3 regions of the Escherichia ruysiae genome follow, and region 1 is predicted to be linked to each of the others. Evidence: predicted binding sites of a transcription regulator. Region 1 holds the regulator's gene; each other region holds the start of a gene.
What was found. Region 1 encodes PurR, which represses purine synthesis genes. Its sites were predicted from a motif close to CANGCAAACGTTTGCNTG; they were not measured.

Region 2: the regulator PurR is predicted to act here: its motif matches at 1,562-1,579, upstream of purT (formate-dependent phosphoribosylglycinamide formyltransferase).
Region 3: the regulator PurR is predicted to act here: its motif matches at 1,337-1,354, upstream of pyrC (dihydroorotase).

Annotation. Positions count from the first base shown of each region.
Region 1 is NZ_JAVIWS010000001.1:244,100-247,379, forward strand. It holds gene punC (purine nucleoside transporter PunC) at 1-565, opposite strand, end outside; gene punR (DNA-binding transcriptional activator PunR) at 678-1,610, shown strand; gene purR (HTH-type transcriptional repressor PurR) at 1,607-2,632, opposite strand; gene cydH (cytochrome bd-I accessory subunit CydH) at 2,930-3,019, shown strand; gene RGV86_RS01345 (MFS transporter) at 3,185-3,280, shown strand, end outside.
Region 2 is NZ_JAVIWS010000001.1:65,413-68,692, reverse strand. It holds gene RGV86_RS00420 (tellurite resistance TerB family protein) at 1-455, opposite strand, end outside; gene yebF (protein YebF) at 761-1,117, opposite strand; gene yebG (DNA damage-inducible protein YebG) at 1,184-1,474, opposite strand; gene purT (formate-dependent phosphoribosylglycinamide formyltransferase) at 1,616-2,794, shown strand; gene kdgA (bifunctional 4-hydroxy-2-oxoglutarate aldolase/2-dehydro-3-deoxy-phosphogluconate aldolase) at 3,030-3,280, opposite strand, start outside.
Region 3 is NZ_JAVIWS010000001.1:4,449,968-4,453,247, reverse strand. It holds gene mdtH (multidrug efflux MFS transporter MdtH) at 1-567, shown strand, start outside; gene RGV86_RS21245 (lipoprotein) at 739-1,299, shown strand; gene pyrC (dihydroorotase) at 1,405-2,451, shown strand; gene dinI (DNA damage-inducible protein I) at 2,525-2,770, shown strand; gene bssS (biofilm formation regulator BssS) at 3,047-3,280, shown strand, end outside.

The DNA of each region.
Region 1 (3,280 bases):
CGTTACGTGCTTTAGTCGTGGGTTTAAGCCAGAAAATGGGCAGAATAAGTACTACGGTAATGGCAAACAAGGTGGCGAAAATCGCCTGCCAGGAAAAATGAACCAGCAGCCAGCTACCTAAAAGAGGAGCAAGGGCAGGAGAGAGTCCCACCAATGGCATGATCGTGGCGAAAATACGATTCACTTTTTGTGAAGGATAGTAATCCGTCACCAACGCCTGCCAGATAACTGCGGCGGCACAGACACCAACCGCTTGCACAAACCGTAATACCAGCAGAGTGATGGCGTTATCCACCCATAACATCCCCAGACTACCTAATGCAAAAATTGTCAGGCCGATTAATAACACCGGTTTACGACCATAACGGTCGGAGAGCGGCCCCCACAGAAGTTGGGCTGCGGCAAAACCGGCAAGGAACAGACTAAGGCTGGCACTGACAGCAGACGCAGGCGTTTGCAAATCGGCCTGAATGGCGGCGAAAGCGGGCAGATACATATCGGTTGCCAGAAAACCGAGTACGCTCAAACCCGCCAGCCAGACTAAAAATCTTTTCCCAGGTTGCATGTATATTCTCTAAATTTCTCAGTTAAACACCGTCGCAAAGTGTAGGGAGTGAAATTCCTGTTGTGAAACGGTAATATTTGATGACTGGTTTCAAAAATTTTGCAGGCAAACTATGTGGTCTGAGTATTCTCTCGAAGTGGTTGATGCGGTAGCGCGTAATGGCAGTTTTAGTGCTGCGGCTCAGGAGTTACATCGCGTTCCTTCAGCGGTCAGCTATACCGTGCGTCAGCTGGAAGAGTGGCTGGCGGTGCCGCTTTTTGAACGGCGTCATCGTGATGTGGAACTGACCGCTGCCGGGGCGTGGTTTCTCAAAGAAGGGCGCTCTGTTGTCAAAAAAATGCAGATCACTCGCCAGCAATGTCAGCAGATTGCGAACGGCTGGCGCGGTCAGTTAGCCATTGCGGTGGATAATATCGTCAGGCCAGAACGTACACGGCAGATGATCGTTGATTTCTATCGCCATTTTGATGACGTTGAACTTCTGGTATTTCAGGAAGTATTTAACGGTGTCTGGGATGCGCTTTCCGACGGGCGCGTGGAACTGGCGATTGGCGCGACACGAGCGATTCCGGTGGGCGGTCGTTACGCCTTCCGTGATATGGGGATGTTGAGCTGGAGTTGTGTTGTTGCCCGTCATCATCCGCTTGCGTCAATGAATGGGCCATTCAGCGATGATACGTTGCGCAACTGGCCATCGCTGGTGCGCGAAGACACCTCGCGGACGCTACCAAAACGTATTACCTGGCTGCTGGATAACCAAAAGCGCCTTGTTGTACCGGACTGGGAATCATCGGCAACGTGTATTTCGGCTGGGTTATGCATCGGTATGGTGCCGACACATTTCGCCAAACCGTGGCTTAATGAGGGGAAGTGGGTAGCACTAGAACTGGAAAATCCATTCCCTGATTCAGCATGTTGTCTGACCTGGCAGCAGAATGATATGTCGCCTGCTTTAACCTGGTTGCTTGAGTATCTCGGCGATAGTGAGACGCTGAATAAGGAGTGGCTGCGGGAGCCGGAAGAGACTCCCGCAACGGGTGATTAACGACGATAGTCGCGGAACGGGCCATCAGCCACGGAGCGACGTTCAATCAACCGTGGATGAACTTCAATTGACTGCGGTTCTTCGCGTTTGTTGACGATACGATCCAACAGCATATTGAACGCCGTTTCACCCAGCGAATCTTTTGGCTGATGGATAGTGGTCAGTGCCGGGGTAAAGTAGCGAGCGTTGCGCACGTTATCATAACCGATCAGCGAAACATCCTGCGGGACGCGCAGCCCCATTTCATCAGCGGCACAGAGTGCGCCCATTGCCATAATATCGCCGCCACAGAAGACAGCGGTAGGTCTGTGTGGTTGCGACAGGATTTGCTGCATGGCGCGATAACCTGATTCAGGCTCAAAGTCACCTTGCACAATCCAGTTTTCCGGCACTTTGATCATGGCTTCTTCCATCGCTTTCATAAAGCCCGCCAAACGACCTGCACCGGTGTTACGCTCCAGAGGACCAGGAATAACGCCAATTTCGCGGTGACCGCGTTCAATCAGATAGCGCCCGGCCATGTAACCGCCTTCAAAAGCGTTATCGATAACCGCATCGGTAAAGTCTGCTTTTGCTTCACCCCAGTCCATCACCACCATCGGGATATGGCGATACTCTTCCAGCATCGCCAGCAACGGTTCCGGATACTCCGAACACATCACCAGCAGGCCATCGACGCGTTTTTGCGCCATCATCGACAGATAAGCCCGCTGTTTCTCAAGATTGTTCCACGCATTGCCCAGAATCAGCGTGTAGCCTTTCTGGAAGCAATTTTTTTCTACCGCTTCAATGATTTCGGCGAAATAGGCCGCTTCGCTGCTGGTCGCCAGCAAACCGATAGACTTGGTGTGGTTAACCTTCAGGCTACGCGCCACCGCGCTAGGGGAGTAGTGTAATTCTTTGATCGCTGCCCACACAGCATTGCGCGTTTCTTCAGCGACGAAACGTGTTTTGTTGATTACGTGTGACACAGTTGTAGTGGAAACGTTTGCTCGTTTCGCTACATCTTTTATTGTTGCCATTCCATTTCACTCCAGACCCTAACTTCAGCTCCTGCAAAATCGCAAGGTAAACGTTTGCCTTTACACACCTTACGCACAACAAAAGTGTTGCGGTACGCCGGGAAAATGACACAGAGCGTCAGGAAGGGGTCAATGGCCAGTACGCAAATAATGTAAGCGTGGAATTTTGGCCGATCTTGATGAAAAGGGGAAGTAGTAAAAACACTTATCATTATAAATGACGGGAGATTTTTTCATCACAGTATGTAAAAATGCGTAATATCACTTTTTGTGGGGTAATAAAAAGGAGAAAACTTGATGAGCACCGACCTTAAATTTTCACTGGTAACAACCATTATCGTTCTTGGTTTGATCGTGGCCGTGGGTTTGACTGCCGCGCTACACTGATTTCCCCTCGAGGGAGCGCGTTCTCCCTCACATCTCCTTCCTCTTTGTTAGCAAAATGGCAAAAGTGTTTTCTCTTTTTGTTATTTTCATTCTTTTGTGATTGATGTCATGCTTTCGCCACTTTGATGAACATCGCGTGATGACGCGAAGAGGTGGAGATTAGGCATGAAAATTAACTATCCGTTGCTGGCGCTGGCAATTGGCGCATTTGGTATCGGGACAACGGAATTCTCGCCAATGGGCTTGTTGCCCGTTATTGCG
Region 2 (3,280 bases), 180 kb from region 1:
AGCGGTTGTTCAATTGCCTGCTCAATGAGTACACGCCCCTGCTCTTCCACGCCGGCTTCACGCAATTGCTGGTCGATAGCTGCACGTTCTTTGGCATCAATATGACCATCACTTTTAGCGGCAAAGACCAGCGCAAGGATCAAACGTTCCGTACGCTCATCCAGCGGCGTGCTTTGAGTGCCGAATTGCGGTTCATCCTGATGCGCCGCACGAATTTTATCTTTGTATTTGTTCCACAGCACCGTACCCGCTACCGCTCCGCCGCCAACCAGCAACGCATTGGTGCCATATTTCGTGAGAAGTTTACGTGCTGATTTATTTGCGACCAGCAACCCTGCCAGCCCGCCTAATGCGCCCGGCACTAAAAGTTTGCCCAATCCCTGCTCCGTAGACGAGGAGGTAGAAGAACTGCTTTGCCCAAGAAGGGATTGCAGTTGATTTAACCAGTTAGCCATATTTGCTCCTCAATAACCATTTTTAGTGCCTGTAGCATAGCGGATGAGGATGTCAGAAAGTGTATATTGCGGCAAAAGATGCGCAAATAAACGGACCGAAAGGAAGTCAGCGACGGAAATTCGCGTCAGATAAGGAACTCGGCTATGGTGGGAATTTGGATGAAGGATTGATTGGGATTATCTGCTGCTGATTGCCTACTGCGATGCTGTCGCGCCTTATCATGCCTACGGGGTCTGATGCATTGTAAGGCGGACAGGTGCTTACACCACATCCGCCAGGAATTATGCGCAATGACTAATAGCCATTAACGACGCTGATACTCCGCCATTCCCGCTTTACAGTCCACGCTTACCTGATAATGAATATCGGCACTTTTACCGCGCACGGTCAGCGGAACTGACCATTTATCATCTTTACCCTGAATATCCTGCAAACTAACCCACGCAACCGGATCTGCCTGACCAACGATTTTTTGATCGTCTGCCCAGCGCGCTACGCGGTTTTGTTGATAATCGCGTTTTACACTCGCGGCAATTCCGGCTGCATCCAGACCTTCACACTTTGGGAAAGTTACTGACTTGCTGGTTTCGTTATTTGCAGCAAAAACTGATGCGCAGGCAGAAAGCAGTAACAGCCCCAACAACGCTCCTCTTTTTTTCATGTTTTTCTCCATAGCACAATGATTCAGGAGAAAGCATGGTACAAATTGTCAGGAGCGCAAGTTGCTTCAGGCGGCGTGGGTCTCATCTTCCGCATCGTTGCTATTATCGACCACCTGCGGAGACGGTAATTTGCCTGTTTTCAGGATGGTACTCAGGACATCTTTCTGTTCTGCCAGCCACAGTGAAAGAGCTTCACGTTGCTCGTCTTCCATTTTGACCGGGGAATTTGCCAGCCAGGTGTCGAGCAGATCCGCCGTATCAAGCATTTTGTCATAAGCATCGGCTTCCTTTTTGCTGGTAAACGACATCTTCTCTTCGCCCTCACGAATGACTACGTATTTAATTTCAACCGCCATTTGCAGCCTCTCATCATAACTGTAATTTTATACAGTATATTTCTTTTCAATCGAGAAATCAACGCAAGCAATCAAGCAATAAAGACACACGCAAACGTTTTCGTTTATACTTCACGCGGAATTAATCAGGGGATATTCGTTATGACGTTATTAGGCACTGCGCTGCGTCCGGCAGCAACTCGCGTGATGTTATTAGGTTCCGGTGAACTGGGTAAAGAAGTGGCAATCGAGTGCCAGCGCCTCGGCGTAGAGGTGATTGCGGTTGATCGCTATGCCGACGCGCCAGCCATGCATGTCGCACACCGCTCCCATGTCATTAATATGCTGGATGGTGATGCATTGCGCCGCGTGGTTGAACTGGAAAAGCCGCACTATATCGTGCCGGAGATTGAAGCTATTGCCACCGATATGCTGATCCAGCTTGAAGAGGAAGGACTGAATGTTGTCCCCTGCGCGCGCGCGACAAAATTAACCATGAATCGCGAGGGCATCCGCCGTCTGGCGGCAGAAGAGCTTCAAATTCCCACTTCAACGTATCGTTTTGCCGACAGCGAAAACCTTTTCCGCGAGGCGGTTGCCGCCATTGGCTATCCCTGTATTGTTAAACCGGTGATGAGTTCTTCCGGCAAGGGGCAGACATTTATTCGCTCTGCCGAACAGCTTGCTCAGGCGTGGGAGTACGCCCAGCAAGGTGGTCGCGCTGGAGCAGGTCGTGTGATTGTTGAAGGCGTGGTTAAGTTTGACTTCGAAATTACACTACTGACCGTCAGCGCCGTGGATGGTGTCCATTTCTGTGCGCCAGTCGGCCATCGTCAGGAAGATGGAGATTACCGTGAATCCTGGCAACCGCAGCAAATGAGCCCCCTTGCCCTTGAACGTGCGCAGGAGATTGCCCGTAAAGTGGTGCTGGCGCTGGGAGGTTATGGGCTGTTTGGTGTCGAGTTGTTTGTCTGTGGTGATGAGGTGATTTTCAGTGAAGTCTCCCCTCGCCCGCATGACACCGGGATGGTGACGTTAATTTCTCAGGATCTCTCAGAATTTGCCCTACATGTACGCGCGTTCCTTGGACTGCCTGTTGCTGGGATCCGCCAGTATGGTCCAGCCGCTTCTGCGGTTATCCTGCCGCAACTGACCAGTCAGAATGTCACGTTTGATAATGTGCAGAATGCCGTAGGCGCAGGTCTACAGATTCGATTATTTGGTAAGCCGGAAATTGATGGCAGCCGTCGTCTGGGTGTGGCACTGGCTACTGCAGAGAGTATTGATGAGGCCATTAAACGCGCGAAGCACGCCGCCGGTCAGGTGAAAGTGCAAGGTTAAATCTGTTAAAAACAAGCTACAAAAATGCCCGATTCTCGATCGGGCATTTCAGATTGCTGACAAAGTGCGCTTTGTTTATGTCAGATGCGGCGTAAACGCCTTATCTGACCTACAAATCTTATGAATTCAATATATTACAATTCACTTGTAGGCCTGATAAGCATAGCGCATCAGGCAATGTTGCGTTTGTCATCATCCTCAAAAATGCCCGATTCTCGATCGGGCATTTTGACTCTTACAGCTTAGCGCCTTCTACTGCTTCACGCGCCAGCTTAGTAATACGGTCGTAATCGCCCGCTTCCAGCGCATCCGCCGGAACCAGCCAGGAACCACCGATGCACAGTACGCTTTTCAGCGCCAGGTAATCACGGTAGTTAGCCGGAGAAATGCCACCAGTCGGGCAGAAACGCACCTGGGAGAACGGACCTGCGATCGCTTGCAGGGCTTTCACGCCGCCGTTAGCTTCAGCCGGGAAGAATTTGAACT
Region 3 (3,280 bases), 4.2 Mb from region 1:
CTGACGCTGGCGGGCTACTACATGCTTGCCGTTCAGGTGATGTTGATGCTGCCGATTATGGTCAACGACGTCGCCGGAGCGCCCTCTGCCGTTAAATGGATGTATGCCATTGAAGCATGTCTCTCCTTAACCTTGCTCTACCCTATCGCTCGCTGGAGCGAAAGGCGCTTTCGTCTGGAACACCGGTTGATGGCTGGGTTGTTGATAATGTCATTAAGCATGATGCCGGTGGGCATGGTCAGCAGCCTGCAACAACTTTTCACCCTGATTTGTCTGTTTTATATCGGTTCGATCATTGCCGAACCTGCGCGTGAAACCTTAAGTGCCTCGCTGGCGGATGCACGAGCACGCGGCAGCTATATGGGTTTTAGCCGTCTGGGTCTGGCCATTGGCGGAGCTATTGGCTATATCGGCGGCGGTTGGCTGTTTGATCTGGGAAAGTCGGCACAACAACCAGAGTTACCGTGGATGATGTTGGGCATTATTGGCATAATCACCTTCCTTGCGCTGGGTTGGCAATTTAGCCAGAAACGCGCGGCGCGTCGGTTGCTGGAACGCGACGCCTGAAAACGCGATGCTTTCTGTTACCATTGCTCGCCCTGTCAACCTGACACGCCTTAACAGCTTGTTATTACCTGCCGCCGCAGAATTCAGTTTTTTCTGCTGGCGAGTTTAACGCTGGTGGCACATGCTGCGTTGTGTCAGGATATTGACGCAGATTTCATGTCGAGGACTACCATGAACAAGTTTTTATTTGCCGCTGCATTGCTCGTCAGCGGCCTGCTCGTTGGCTGTAATCAACTCACCCAGTACACGATTAGCGAACAAGAAATTAACCAGTCACTTGAGAAACATAATAATTTCTCGAAAGATATCGGTTTGCCCGGCGTAGCGGATGCCCATATTGTTCTGACAAACCTGGCCAGCCAAATTGGTCGCGAAGAGCCGAATAAGATAACCTTAACCGGGGATGCAAATCTGGATATGAACTCCCTGTTCGGCAGCCAGAAAGCGACCATGAAACTAAAACTGAAAGCACTGCCGGTTTTCGATAAAGAAAAAGGCGCTATCTTCCTGAAGGAAATGGAAGTGGTCGATGCGACGGTACAACCGGAAAAAATGCAGACAGTGATGCAAACGTTGCTCCCCTATTTGAATCAGGCATTACGCAACTACTTTAACCAGCAACCGGCTTACATTCTGCGCGAAGATGGCAGCAAAGGTGAAGCAATGGCGAAAAAACTGGCGAAAGGTATTGAGGTGAAACCTGGCGAAATTGTCATTCCGTTTACTGATTAAACACGAGGGCGCATTCGCGCCCTTTATTTTTCGTGCAAAGGAAAACGTTTCCGCTTATCCTTTGTGTCCGGCAAAAACATCCCTTCAGCCGGAGCATAGAGATTAATGACTGCACCATCCCAGGTATTAAAGATCCGCCGCCCAGACGACTGGCACCTTCACCTCCGCGATGGCGACATGTTAAAAACTGTCGTGCCGTATACCAGCCAAACCTATGGTCGGGCCATCGTTATGCCCAATCTGGCACCGCCCGTGACGACCGTTGAAGCTGCCGTGGCTTATCGTCAACGTATTCTTGACGCCGTCCCTGCCGGGCACGACTTCATCCCGCTGATGACCTGCTACCTAACTGATTCACTGGATGCAGACGAACTGGAGCGAGGGTTTAACGAAGGCGTGTTCACCGCTGCAAAACTTTACCCAGCAAACGCGACCACCAACTCCAGCCACGGCGTGACGTCGGTTGACGCTATCATGCCCGTACTGGAGCGAATGGAAAAAATGGGTATGCCACTGCTGGTACACGGAGAGGTGACACACGCCGACATCGACATTTTTGACCGTGAAGCGCGCTTTATTGAAACTGTTATGGAGCCGCTACGCCAACGTCTGGCTGGGCTGAAAGTGGTTTTTGAGCACATCACGACGAAAGATGCCGCTGAATATGTTCGTGACGGTAATGAACTGCTGGCTGCTACCATTACACCCCAGCATTTGATGTTTAACCGTAACCATATGCTGGTTGGTGGCATACGTCCGCATCTGTACTGCCTGCCCATTCTCAAACGTAATGTGCATCAACAGGCGCTGCGTGAACTGGTCGCCAGTGGCTTTAGTCGCGTTTTCCTTGGGACTGACTCCGCGCCACATGCGCGTCATCGCAAAGAGAGTAGCTGCGGTTGTGCCGGCTGTTTTAATGCCCCAACGGCGCTGGGCAGTTACGCCACTGTCTTTGAAGAAATGAATGCGTTACAGCACTTTGAAGCATTCTGTTCTTTAAACGGCCCGCAGTTCTATGGTTTGCCAGTCAACGAATCGTTTATTGAACTGGTACGCGAAGAGCAGAAAGTGGCTGAAAGCATCGCTCTGACTGACGACACGTTGGTGCCATTCCTGGCCGGAGAAACAGTACGCTGGACAGTTAAACAATAAAAAACGTAGTTCCCTGTTGTCATTAGGTTATTTTGCCTGTATAAATAACCAGTATATTAAACAGGGGGCTATTATGAGAATTGAAGTCACCATAGCGAAAACTTCTCCATTACCTGCCGGAGCCATTGACGCTCTGGCAGTTGAACTTTCCCGCCGTATTCAATATGCGTTTCCTGATAACGAAGGTCATGTTTCTGTTCGTTATGCCGCAGCTAATAATTTATCGGTTATTGGCGCAACAAAAGAAGATAAACAGCGCATTAGCGAAATTCTGCAAGAAACATGGGAAAGCGCAGATGACTGGTTCGTTAGCGAATAATATGCAGTAATGTTTGTTTTTGCCGGGTCGCCCCGGCTTTTTTATTTTCAGCACAAAATTTCTACACTTCCTCAAAATAATTGCACGATATGCTAAAAAAATATGAATGACATGCTGTTTTATTGTTCATATAAATCTTAAAAACAAAAAAATATCTCTTTCCCCCTTTAAAAATTCTGTGGATACCCTTACTTATTGGTATACTGAAGTTGCTTCAGATAAAAATGCATTGAACCTCGAATAACGTTGTCTAGTAACACGAATTAGGGGGCCATGATGGAAAAAAACAATGAAGTCATTCAGACTCATCCGCTCGTAGGGTGGGACATCAGCACCGTTGATAGCTATGATGCTCTGATGTTGCGTTTGCACTACCAGACCCCAAATAAGTCCGAGCAGGAAGGGACTGAAGTTGGTCAGACACTCTGGTTAACTACTGATGTTGCCAGACAATTTATTTCGATATTAGAAGCAGGAATCGCCAAAATTGAATCTGGTGATTTCCATGTA